DNA from 2 places in the Amycolatopsis viridis genome. Region 2 is predicted to be linked to the other one. Evidence: riboswitches for the same ligand, from Rfam matches in the RefSeq annotation. Region 2 holds a riboswitch; the other holds the start of a gene.
The links. Region 2 has a riboswitch for thiamine pyrophosphate ahead of thiO (glycine oxidase ThiO). Riboswitches for the same ligand answer to the same signal wherever they lie in the genome.
Positions count from the first base shown of each region.

Region 1: another riboswitch for thiamine pyrophosphate. It lies ahead of FHX46_RS05980 (thiamine ABC transporter substrate-binding protein); the one in region 2 lies ahead of thiO (glycine oxidase ThiO).

Region 1 covers NZ_JAANOU010000001.1:1,186,002-1,192,179, forward strand. The annotation lists gene FHX46_RS05950 (AlkA N-terminal domain-containing protein) at 1-1,227, opposite strand, end outside; gene ychF (redox-regulated ATPase YchF) at 1,335-2,417, shown strand; gene FHX46_RS28970 (hypothetical protein) at 3,018-3,329, opposite strand; gene FHX46_RS28975 (hypothetical protein) at 3,316-3,558, shown strand; gene FHX46_RS05970 (hypothetical protein) at 4,063-4,284, opposite strand; gene FHX46_RS05975 (4a-hydroxytetrahydrobiopterin dehydratase) at 4,347-4,637, opposite strand; TPP riboswitch at 4,671-4,780, shown strand; gene FHX46_RS05980 (thiamine ABC transporter substrate-binding protein) at 4,802-5,842, shown strand; gene FHX46_RS05985 (ABC transporter permease) at 5,839-6,178, shown strand, end outside.
Region 2 covers NZ_JAANOU010000001.1:769,429-775,606, reverse strand. The annotation lists gene thiG (thiazole synthase) at 1-191, opposite strand, end outside; gene thiS (sulfur carrier protein ThiS) at 196-396, opposite strand; gene thiO (glycine oxidase ThiO) at 396-1,502, opposite strand; TPP riboswitch at 1,497-1,604, opposite strand; gene thiE (thiamine phosphate synthase) at 1,636-2,292, shown strand; gene FHX46_RS03880 (hypothetical protein) at 2,366-3,271, opposite strand; gene FHX46_RS03875 (GntR family transcriptional regulator) at 3,440-4,168, opposite strand; gene FHX46_RS03870 (SIS domain-containing protein) at 4,297-5,304, shown strand; gene FHX46_RS03865 (N-acetylglucosamine kinase) at 5,301-6,178, shown strand, end outside.

The sequences.
Region 1 (6,178 bases), 420 kb from region 2:
CGCGAGCGCCGCGGCGGCGCCCAGGATGGCGTCCACGCGGCGCTTCGGGCCGCGGAGCACCTCGTGTCCGCGCTCGGCGACCGCCTCGGCCGTGGGGAACAGCAGCACGCCGTCCTGCCACGGGACCGGATCACCGAGCGCGGCGGTGAGGCGGGCCGCGGCGGTGCGCGCGGCGGCGACCGACACCTGCTGGCCGAGCATCGCGCGCAGCACCAGCTCGGGACCGTCGGCCGCGCCCGGGACCCGGACACCCGGGGTCGCCGCGACCGCGGGCGCCAGCGCCGGGTCCGCGCCGAGCACGCGCGCCACAGCCTCGGGGTCGGCGTCCAGGTCCAGCAGCCGCCGCGCGCGGGTGACGGCGGCCCCCAGGTCGCGGACGTCGGCGAGCTGCAGGTCGCAGCGCACGTGCCCGTCCCGTGGCGTCAGCGTCACGGACGCGGCGCCGTGCGGGAGCCGCAGGGTGCGGGCGTAGCTGTGCTCGTCGGCGGACTCGACACCGGGCACCGCCCGTGCGGCGAAGAAGCCGAGTAGCCCGGCGGCGTCGAACGGCGGGCGGAACGGCAGCCGCAGGGACAGCCGCGTACCGGCGGTGCCGGCGTCGGGCTCCACGGCACCCGCGCGCCGCCGGGCCGCGGCGGCGGCCGCACGCAGCTGCGACGGCGTGCGGGCGAACACCTCGCGGATGGTGTCGTTGAACTGCCGGATGCTGGCGAAGCCGGCGGCGAAGGCGACGTCGGCCAGCGGCAGCTCGGACAGCTCGATGAGCAGCCGCGCCGAATGCGCCCGGTGGGCGCGGGCCAGGGCCAGCGGTCCCGCGCCGAGCTCGGCGGTCAGGACCCGGCCGAGCTGCCGCTCGGAGTAGCCGAGCCGGCGGGCCAGGCCGGGCACGCCCTCACGCTCGATGACGCCGTCCGCGATCAGCCGCATCGCCCGCGCAGCGAGGTCGGCGCGCACATTCCACTCCGGCGAGCCGGGCACGGCGTCGGGCAGGCAGCGCCGGCAGGCGCGGAAACCGGCGGACTGGGCCGCGGCCGCGGTCGGGTAGAACCGCACGTTCTCCTGCCGCGGCGTGAGCGCCGGACAGGACGGCCGGCAGTAGATGCCGGTGGTGCGGACGGCCGTGATGAACTGGCCGTCGAAGCGGGCGTCGCGTGAGGCGACCGCGCGGTAGCAGCGCTCGGCGTCCCGCCAGAGAGCCTGGTCGGCTGGTGCCACGGTGGCTGTCATGGGTTCGATACTGCCAGCAGGTCAGCCGCTCGACTGGCGGAAATCCGACATAGGTGTGAACGGGCGGCCGGGCCGGGTGCGGGGCCTGCCCCGTAGACTTCGGAGCCGTGAGTCTGACCCTCGGTATCGTCGGCCTGCCCAACGTCGGCAAGTCGACCCTGTTCAACGCGCTGACCCGCAACGACGTGCTCGCGGCGAACTACCCGTTCGCGACGATCGAGCCGAACGTGGGCGTCGTGCCGTTGCCCGACGAGCGGCTGGACAAGCTCGCCGAGATGTTCGCCTCCGCTCGCACCGTGCCGGCGACGGTGTCCTTTGTGGACATCGCGGGGATCGTGAAGGGTGCCTCCGAGGGTGCCGGTCTCGGCAACAAGTTCCTCGCGAACATCCGCGAGGCCAACGCGATCTGCCAGGTCATCCGCGTGTTCGACGACCCGGACGTGGTGCACGTCGACGGCCGGGTCGACCCGTCGTCCGACATCGAGACGATCAACACCGAGCTGATCCTCGCCGACCTGCAGACCTTGGAGAAGGCGCTGCCGCGGCTGGAGAAGGAAGCCCGGACGAAGAAGGAGAACCGGCCGGCGCTGGAGGCCGCGCAGAAGGCGAAGGAGATCCTCGACGGCGGCCGGACGTTGTTCTCCGCCCAATCGGAGATCGACTCGGCGCTACTGCGCGAGCTGAGCCTGCTGACCCTCAAGCCGTTCCTGTACGTGTTCAACGCCGACGAGGGTGTGCTGACCGACCAGGCCAAGCGCGAGGAACTCACCAAGCTGGTGGCTCCGGCGGACGCCGTCTTCCTGGACGCGAAGGTCGAAGCCGAGCTGCTCGAGCTCGACGACGAGGAGTCGGTGCGGGAGCTGCTGGAGTCGGTCGGCCAGGCCGAGCCGGGTCTGCACGCGCTCGCCCGTGCCGGCTTCCACACGCTGGGCCTGCAGACGTACCTGACCGCCGGTCCGAAGGAGGCGCGCGCGTGGACGATCCCGCAGGGCGCCACCGCGCCGCAGGCCGCGGGCGTCATCCACACCGACTTCGAACGGGGCTTCATCAAGGCCGAGGTCGTCTCGTTCCACGACCTGGTGGAAGCCGGTTCGATGGCCGCCGCGCGCGCCGCCGGCAAGGTCCGGATGGAAGGCAAGGACTACATCATGGCCGACGGCGACGTGGTCGAATTCCGCTTCAACGTCTGATCAGGCCCTGTTTGGCCTGGTCAGATGCTCAGGCCGCTACCGGATTCGTCAGTGGTTCGTCGGAGCGACCGACAACGTCCGCGCACAACCGAGTGGATGCCAGGGCGGATTTCGTCCTCCGCATTCGGCCAGAGGCGGGCTTCGTCAATCGTTTGCCAGGGCACCTGTCGTGCTCGCGAACGGGATCGTCCGCGAGTGCGGAACACCCAGGTCAGAGTCCGGCAGACCGGCCGCTACCTGACATTCGCTGTGCGTCGTCTCTCGGCGCTGTGCTGTGACCACTACGACCGGTTCCGCCTACTTCGGTAGGTCCAGGGCCGGTCTTCATTCTTTCTGGGTGGTGTGCTTGGGCGGAGCAGTCAAGGAGTACCGACGCTACGACCAGCAGGTCGACCTGCTCGCCGAGCGCGGGATGGATGTCCGAAATGGCGCTTCCCCAATCTCTCGTAATCGACCGCGAGACACGAACGATGAGCCACGCGGGTTCGGCCTGACGGCGGTACCCGGATCGGCGGGTGGGCGTGCGGGGCCGGTTCACACCGGCCTGGACGGCACGGAACGCCCAGGCCGGGGATGCCTGGGCGTTCCGCACCACCGAGGTCAGCAGGTCACGTTCACGGTGCCGCTCGGTTCGAAGGAGACGTGCACGTGGTCGTAGTGGTTGGCCGTGGCGTCGCCGCGGTCTTCCATCGCCGACCAGCCGCTGCCGTCGTTGTAGCGCTGCCGCCAGATCACGTACTTGACGTTGAACTCCGCCCGGTGGGCCAGCACGTAGTCGGCGATGGCGTTGCCCTTCGCCGTGTCCACCATGAAGTCCAGGGCCAGTCCGCTCGGGTGGTCGCTCGTACCGGAGCGGCCCGCCCGGCCGCCCACCTCGGCCACGTCGAACTTCGCCTTGATGTGGTTGCCCACCTTCGCGACGTGGGGCAGCGTCCCGGCCAGCACCGAGGAACACGCGTTCGCCGCTGTGGTCGTGGTCCTCGGCGTCGTCGTGCTGGACTTCAGGGTCGTGGTGGTCGTCGAGGTCGTCGAGGAGGCCGGCGGGGTGGTGGTCGTCACCGGGGGCGGCGGCGGGGTGGTTGTCGTCGTCAGGACCGGGGGCGGCGTGGTCGTGACCGGTGGTGGCAACGGCGCCATCTGAGCCGCCAGGCCGGAGGTGTCCGTCCGGCTGAGGTTGCCGGTCAGCCACACGGCGAGGCCCAGCACGACTGCCGCGGCCAAGCCGATCGCCAGCGGAACCGTCAACGATTGTGTTTTGGATCTATGTCGACCTGCCATTGCGGAAGATCACCAGTTTCGGGGAGGGGACTTATTCAGCCATTCGGGGGATGGCCGCCGGTCAGATTACGAACCGGACACGAAGAAGTCACCAGCGAGTGGCTAGGCACACAGATCATCTGCGCAGGAAAACGGCCCGCCGGAAGTTCCGGCGGGCCGGTGGCCGGCTGGGCTCAGCCCAGAACGGCGAGGGCGAGGACGGCGACCAGGGTGATGGCGGTGGCCAGTCCGGTGACCCAGGCGCGCTGGACGGGCGACAGGGCGGGCGTGCTGTTCATGGCGACCTCAGGGGTGAGCAGGTACTTCCGCGCGTGACAGCGCCCGCGAGGCCCCGGTCGTTACGGCCTGGTCACTGGTGTGACCTATTTCACTCCTGCGGCCCTCGGTGCCGGGCCGTATACCAGAACACCCCGCCCGCCGCGGCGATCATCAACCCGAACGACAGCACCGCGACGACGACCGCCTGTGTCTCGCCCGCGGCGCTGCCAGGATCGGACGGCGTGACCGCCTGCGCCGTCCCGGCCAGTACTGTCAGCAACAAGGCGACCGCGGCTCCCAAGCCGGCCAGTCGCGCGACAACCTTTCCCATGTGCGTTCCCTCCACCCGGGAAACGCACCGGACCGGCCCCGATGTTGCCGGTCCGACGGAGATCACAACGCGTCGATCGTGCTGTCGATCTGCTCGGCCAGCGACACGTCCTGAGCGGTGATCCCGCCCGCCGAGTGCGTGCTGCACCGGAACGTGACCGTGCGCCACCGGATGTCGATGTCGGGGTGGTGGTTCACGCTCTCCGCGATCTCGGCGACCCGGTTCACCACCGCGATCGCCTGCGGGAAGTTGGCCAGCTCGGCCGTGCGCTCCAGCACGTCGCCCGAGCGCTGCCAGTACGGCAGCTTGTTGAGGGCTTCGGAGATCTCCGTGTCGCTCAGTAGTTCCGCCATGTGCTCCATGGTGGTACCGCGGCGGGTACGCTGCACGGTTGCCACGGGAGTCCGGGTTGTCCGGGCTGAGAGGCGGGCCTGTCCCGCGACCGTTCGCACCTGATCCGGATCATGCCGGCGCAGGGAGGCCCGACTCCTCTCGCCGGCCCGAGCGAGGAGTGGTCATGAAGTTCCGCACGGGCGTCCTGGTGGGCCTGGTCGCCGCCCTGACCGCCGGTTGCACGCTGGCCGGCAACGACAGCGCCTCCGGCCCGTCCACGGTCACGCTCGTCACCCACGACTCGTTCGCCGCGCCGCAGCAGGTGCTCGACGCGTTCCAGCAGCAGACCGGCATCAAGATCAACGTGGTGAAGAAGGGCGACGCCGGCGCGCTCACCAACACGCTCGTGCTCACCAAGGCCAACCCGATCGGCGACGCCGCGTTCGGCGTCGACTCGACATTCGCCTCCCGTGCGCTGAGCGAGGGCGTCTTCACGCCCTACACCAGCCCCGAGGCCGACCGCGGCCCGCAGCGCTACGCCGTGGACTCCGAGCACCGCCTCTCCGCGGTCGACCTGGGTGACGTGTGCCTCAACATCGACACCGGCTGGTTCGCCCAGCACGGCGTCCCGGCGCCGGCGACCTACGACGACCTGGTCAAGCCCCAGTACAAGGACCTGCTAGTCGTGGAGAACCCGGCCACCAGCTCGCCGGGGCTGGCCTTCCTGCTCGGCACCGTCGCCCGCTACGGCGAGCAGAACTGGCAGAACTACTGGACCCAGCTCAAGGCCAACGGCATGCGGGCCGACGCGGGCTGGGAGGAGGCGTACGGGCAGGACTTCTCCGGCTCCTCGGGCAAGGGCCCGCGGCCGATCGTGGTGTCCTACGCGTCGTCGCCCGCGGCGGAGATCGGCGATGACGGCAAGCCGCGCACGAAGGCCCTGCTGGACACCTGCTACCGCCAGGTCGAGTACGCCGGTGTGCTCGCCGGTTCGCCCAACGCGGCCAACGCGCAGAAGGTGATCGACTTCCTGCTGTCCCAGCAGTTCCAGGCGACGGTGGCGGAGAACATGTACGTCTACCCGGCCCGCGAGGGCGTGGCGCTGCCCGCGTCCTGGACGACGGCCGCCCCGCTGCCGCCCAACCCGGCGAGCCTGCCCGCGGCCACCGTGCAGGCCGGGCGTGAGCAGTGGATCTCGCAGTGGCGCTCGTTGCTCGGCCAGTGAGCCGCGCCGGGCTCGGGCTGGCGGCACTGGCCGTGCTGCCGCTCGGGTTCCTGGTGGTGTTCTTCGCGTGGCCCGTCGGGGCGATCCTGCGGCTGGGTTTTGTCGACGGCGGGGTGTTCGCCGCGCTGGCCGGGGGCGAGACGTGGCGGCTGGCCTGGTTCACGCTCGCCCAGGCCGCCGGCTCGACCCTGGTCGCGGTGGCCGCGGGCATGCCGGTGGCGTTCCTGCTGGCGCGCGTGCAGCTTCCCGGGGTGGGGATCGTGCGCACGCTCGTGCTGGTGCCGTTCGTGCTGCCCACCGTGGTGGTCGGCCTGGCGTTCCGCGCCCTGTGGACCG
Region 2 (6,178 bases):
CGGCGCAGCAGATCCAGCACACCCGAGCCGCCCTCGGTGTCGGCGCGGCGCATCGCGACGGTCGTCAGTTCCGTCCCCGACGCGACCAGCGCGCGTTCCAGCACGGACAGGTTCGCCGCACCACCGGTTCCGATGATCAGCCGCGAGGAGAGCTTGTGCTCCCCGATCACGAGCTGGTCGCCGTCGAACATGACCTCACCCACCTTGCACCGCCGTCAGGATCTCCAGGCGCGCCCCGGCCGGCACGACCTGCTGCGCCCAGGTGCCGCGCCGCACCACCTCGCCGTCGAGCGCGACCGCCACACCGCGGTCGGGCGCGTCGATCGCCCTCATCACGTCGGCGACCGTCGAGCCGTCGGGGAACGCCCGCCACTGGCCGTTGACCTGCACTTCCATCAAACCCCTCCTGGTTCCAGCCGGCCCGGGTCCGCCGCGAGCGCCTCCTCGGGCGGTTTCTCCCCGGCCAGCCACGCCACCACGGCGTCGGCGGTCACCGGCGCCATGAGCAGACCGTTGCGGTGATGACCGGTGGCGGCGAGGACGCCGTCCCCCAGGTCCCCGATGAACGGGAGCGTGTCGACGCTGGCCGCGCGCAGCCCGGCGGCGGTCTCGACCAGCTCGTACTCGTCGATGCCGGGAAAGATCCGCTCGGCACCCTCCAGCAGCTCGCGGACGCCGCGGGCGGTGACGGTCCCGTCGAACCCGGCCTCGTACTGGGTCGCGCCGAGGACCAGTTCGCCGTCCGCCCGCGGCACGAGGTACACCGGCCGCCCCTCGACGACGGCGCGCACGGTGCGCGCGGGCGGTGGCAGGCTGGTGCGTCGCGCCCGCAACCGGAGGATCTCGCCCTTCAGCGGGCGGACGCCGCGCGCCAGCAGCGGGTGCAGCCGCGCGCTGTGGGCGCCGGCGGCGATCACCACGACATCGCAGCGGAGGTCGCCGCGCGCCGTCCGGACGAGGCCCGGTTCGACGGCGATGGCTTCGCCGGCCGTGAACTCCGCGCCGCGGGCGACCGCGGCGGCCTGGAGCGAGCGCAGCAGGCGGCGGTTGTCGACGGCCAGGTCACCGGGCACGAGCAGGCCGCCCCGCACGGCGCCCAGCCCGGGTTCGAGCGCGCGCAAGCGGCGGCTGGTGACCTGCTCGACCTCGCGGCCGACCGAGCGCAGGTAGCCGGCCACGATGTCCAGCTGGTCGGCGTCCGCGCGGTCCAGGGCGACGACGACCGTCCCCGCGAAGGACAGCCCAGGGTCGCCACCGTCGTGCGCAAGCGCTTGCGCGAAATCTGGCCAGCGGCGCAGCGACTCCTCGCCGAGGGCGAGCGACTCCTCCTCGCCGGGCCAGGCCTCGGTGACGGGGGCCAGCATCCCGCCGGCCACCCAGGACGCACCGCGGCCGGGTGCGGGGTCCACGACGGTGACGCGGTGCCCGGCCGCCGCGGCGCGCCAGGCCACGGACAGGCCGATGACACCGCCACCCACGACGGTCACGTGGTGCTTGCTCATCAGAATCACGCTCCCTGCGCCGGCATGATCCGGATCAGGTTCCACGGTCGGAGCGCTCCAGCTCCCTCTCAGCCCGTGACCCGGGCTCCCGTGCGGACAACCACACCCTAACCCGCGAGATAGGGTTCAGGCCATGCCAGGGCTCAGCGGGGACCAGATCCGGAAGCGACTCGACACGGCACGGCTGTACCTGTGCACCGGGGACCGGCCGGATCTGGCCGAGTTCGCCGACGCTGCACTGGCCGGCGGTGTGGACATCGTGCAGCTGCGGGACAAGCGGGACGACGTGCCGCTGGAAGCCCGCCAGGAGCTCGCCGCGCTGGAGATCCTGGCGGAGGCGTGCGCACGGCACGGGGCCTTGCTGGCGGTGAACGACCGGGCGGACATCGCAGCGGCGGTGGACGCAGACGTACTGCACCTGGGCCAGGACGACCTGCCGGTGCCGCTGGCGCGCCGGATCATCGGCGACGAGCCGGTGATCGGCCTGTCCACGCACGACGTCACCCAGGCACGGGCGGCGGCGGTGGAAGATGGAGCGGACTACTTCTGCACCGGCCCCTGCTGGCCGACACCGACCAAGCCGGGCCGCCCCGCGCCGGGGCTCGACCTGGTGCGCGCGGCCGCGGAGTTCGGCACCGCGCGGCCGTGGTTCGCCATCGGCGGCATCGACGCGGAGCGGCTGCCGGACGTGCTGGCGGCCGGAGCGTCCCGGGTCGTCGTGGTGCGGGCGATCACCGAGGCGGACGACCCCGCAGCGGCCGCCAGGGCACTGCGCTCCCAGCTCCCCTAGCCGGCACGAACACAGCAACGGGCCCTCCGCGAAACCTCGCGAAGGGCCCGTCCGCGACCGCGGGTCTGGTGGGTCAGGGGCTGGTCGGCGCCGTCGTCTGCGTCGGCGAGGCCGTGGAGGGCTGTTGCCGCGCGCTGCCGCTCGGGGTGGTCGTCACGGGCGGCTCGGTCTCCTCCTCGCTCGATGAAGTCGGCCTGCTGCTCGTGCCGGCCGGCGCCTTCTCGTGCGGCGTGGAGCTCCGCGTACTCGCCGGGACCTCGCTGGTCTTCCGCTGCTCGGCGCCCCCGCCGGATCCGCCGACCACCCGGCCCAGCGTGGTGCCGGTCCCGCCGGACACGGTGCTCCCGGTGGCGGTCTCAAAACCGGTGATGGCCAGCATGCCGACCACGAACGCCACGACACTGGTGGCCGCCGCGAGCGCCCACCGCGTCTTCCACCAGGCCTTCTTCCCCGATGCCGGCGCCTCCTCGGTGGCCGGTGGGTCCACCGGCTTCGGGATGAACACGGTGCGCTCACCACGCGCCGACCCACCCTGTCCGGCGACCGGCATGCGCCGTGTCGGGCCGCCCAGCGGCGGCGGCGCCACCGGGTGCACCACCCGGGTGCGCTGCACGTCCGTCAGCTGCGCGGCCGGTCTTCGCTGCGTCGTCCCGTTCTGCTGCTGGTGCCTGATCAGCGGATGGGTCGAGCGCGGCGCCGCCACCGGCGGGACCACGTTCGTCTGCTGCCGGGTCTCCGCCACCGCCAGCAGCTCGGCCGTCCGCCGGGCCGCCGCGCGGGTGCGCCGCAGCGACCGCAGGTAGATCTCGCTCCCCACCGTCGTGACCACGCTCGCGATCCCGGCGCCGATGACCGTCCCCGCCACGCCCAGCGTGGAGCCCAGGAAGGCAGCCGTCACCGCGGCCAGCGCCGACGCCACCACCTGCGCCGGAGACAGCCCGGACTTCTTTTCGCCGCTCTCTTCCTTCACCTCGGTCATGATCGCGGTGTGTTCGCTCTCCCTCTCGTGGTTACCCCGTCGTGTCCAACGTGTGTGTCGATTGAGATGCTCCCCGCGTTGCGGGATGGTGACGGAAGCCACTCTCATCGTCCACAGTGGACCGACTCGGGTTAACGATTCCTTGACACGTCAAGGGATCTTGTGAGGTCAGGGGCGCCGCAGGGTGGTGACGAACTTGTACCGGTCACCCCGGTAGATCGACCGCACGAATTCGACCGGTTTGCCGTCCGTGGCGAACGAATGCCGGGACAGCAGGAGCATCGGCGTGCCCACGTCGGCACCCAGCAGGTCGGCCTCCTGCGGCCCGGCGAGGGCGGTTTCGATGGTTTCCTCCGCGCTGTCCATCTCCACGCCGTAGTGCTCCCGCAACACCGCGTACAGCGAACCGCCCGCCGACACGTGCTTGCGCAGGCCGCGGAACCGGCCCAGCGGCAGGTGCGTGGTCTCCAGCGCCATCGGTTCGCCGTCGGCCAGGCGCAGGCGGCGCATCCGCAGCACCTTGGCACCGTTGCGGATGCCGAGCAGCTTCGCCAGCTCGGGCTCGGCCGTCAGCTCCTCCACCTCCAGCAGCTTCGACGACGGCTCACGGCCCTTCGCGCGCATGTCCTCGGTGTAGGAGGACAGCTGCAACCGCTGCGCCAGCTTCGGCTCGGCCGCGAACGTGCCCTTGCCCTGGACGCGGTGCAGCCGGCCCTCGGCGGTCAGGTCCGCGAGCGCCTGGCGCACGGTGGTGCGGGAGACCGCGAACTCGGTGGCCAGCGCGCGCTCGGTGGGGATCGGCGAACCCGGCGGCATCGTCTCCAGCAGGTCGAGCAGATGCTGCTTCAACGCCCAGTACTTGGGCTCGCGCTGACCGCGCGCAGGTGACTCCAACATGACCGAACTCCTCCTCGAACCGCGCCCCTGGCGCAGGATGAAACTACCCTTTCCACCGGGGCGCGCGCCCGGGGTAACATTGGTCTAGACCTGCGAAGGGATCAGGGATGAGCAACCCCGGACAGCACATGGCCGCCGAGATCGCCGATCAGCCGGCCGTGCTGGGTGGACTGGTGGCCCGCCGCGCCGAAATCGCCCAGGTCGCCCGGGAAATCGCCCGGCGGCCCCCGCGGTTCGCACTGCTGGCCGCACGCGGGTCGAGCGACCACGCGGCGCTGTACGCGAAGTACCTCATCGAGGTCCTGCTCGGTCTGCCGGCCGGACTCGTCTCACCCTCCACGGTGACCCTCTACGGCGCACGCCCCGACCTGCGGGACGTGCTGCTCGTCTCGGTCAGCCAGAGCGGCGGCTCGCCCGACCTGCTCGAGTTCACCCAGACGGCGCGCAAGCAAGGCGCACTGACGGTCGCGGTGACGAACACGCCGGCCTCACCCCTGGGCGGCGCAGCCCAGCTGTCCGTGGACATCGGTGCCGGCACCGAGACCGCGGTGGCCGCGACCAAGACCTACTCGGCCACCTTGCTCGCGTTGTACCTGCTCGTCGACGCGGTCCGGGGTGGCGACGCGGTGGCTGCTGCGGAGATCGAGCCGCTGGCCCGGCAGGCCCTGGACGTCGACGTGCAGCGCGCGGTGGACCGCTACCGCTTCGTCGACCGGATCATCACCACCGGCCGCGGCTACTCCTACGCGACCGCGCTGGAGTCGGCGCTCAAGCTCGCCGAGACCAGCTACCTGGCGGCCCGTGCGTACAGCGGCGCGGACCTGCTGCACGGCCCGGTCGCGGCCGTGGACGAGGAGACCGCCGTGCTGGCGATCACCAGCGCCGGCCGGGGCACCGCCGCCCTGACGGACGTGCTGACCGCCGTCGCCGACCGGGGCGCGGACGTGCTGGCCCTGGGCTCGTCCGCGGGTGACGTGCCGGCCGCGGTCCGCATCCCGGTGCCGGCCGTGGCCGAGGAAATCGCGCCGGTGCTGGAGGTGCTGCCGGTGCAGCGGATCGCACTCGGGCTGGCGCTGGCCCGCGGGCTCGACCCGGACCGCCCGCGCGGGCTGCACAAGGTGACCCGGACCCGATGAAGTTCGTGCTGGGAGTCGACGCGGGTGGCACGTCCACCCGCGCCATGGCCGTCGCCGCGGACGGCACCGTGCTGGGCACCGGCCGGGCGGGCGGCGCGAACCCGAACTCGCACCCGCCCGAGGAGGCGGTCGCGAACCTGGCGGCGGCGATCCGCGCCGCGCACCCGGAACCGGCCGGTGCGAGCGCCTGCGTGATCGGCATGGCCGGCACGGCCAAGCTGACCGATCCGGTCGTCGCGGCCCTGTTCGACCGCACCTGGCGCGCCCTCGGGCTGGACCCGGTCGTGATCCTGACCGACGCCGAGGTCGCGTTCGCCTCGGCCACCGACGCGCCGGACGGGACGGTCCTGATCGCGGGAACGGGCTCGATCGCCGGCCGCATCCGCGGGCACCGCATGGTGGCCACCGAGGGCGGGTACGGCTGGCTGCTCGGCGACGAGGGCTCGGGGTTCTGGCTCGGCCGGGAGGCGGTGCGCGCGACCCTGGCGGCGCTCGGGCGCGACGCCGAGCTCGGGCCGCTGGCCACCGCCGTGCTCGCCGAGGCCGGGGTCGACCCGGCCGACCGGCGCCTCGCGTGGCGGCGGCTGATCACGGTCGCCAACGCCGAGGCCCCGATCCGGCTGGCGCGCTTCGCCCCGCTGGTCGCGGTAGCCGACCCGGCCGCGGCGGACATCGTCGAACGCGCCGCGGACCTGCTGGTCGCGACCGCACTGGCGACCCGGGACCCGGGCGAGGACTCGCCGATCGTGCTGGTCGGCAGCGTGCTCGGCGAGGACACCCGGGTGGGGGCGCGGGTGCGCGCGAAACTGGCCGGGCTCGACGTCCGCGCCAGCTCCGACGGTGTGCTCGGAGCGGCCTGGCTGGCCGCGGTGGA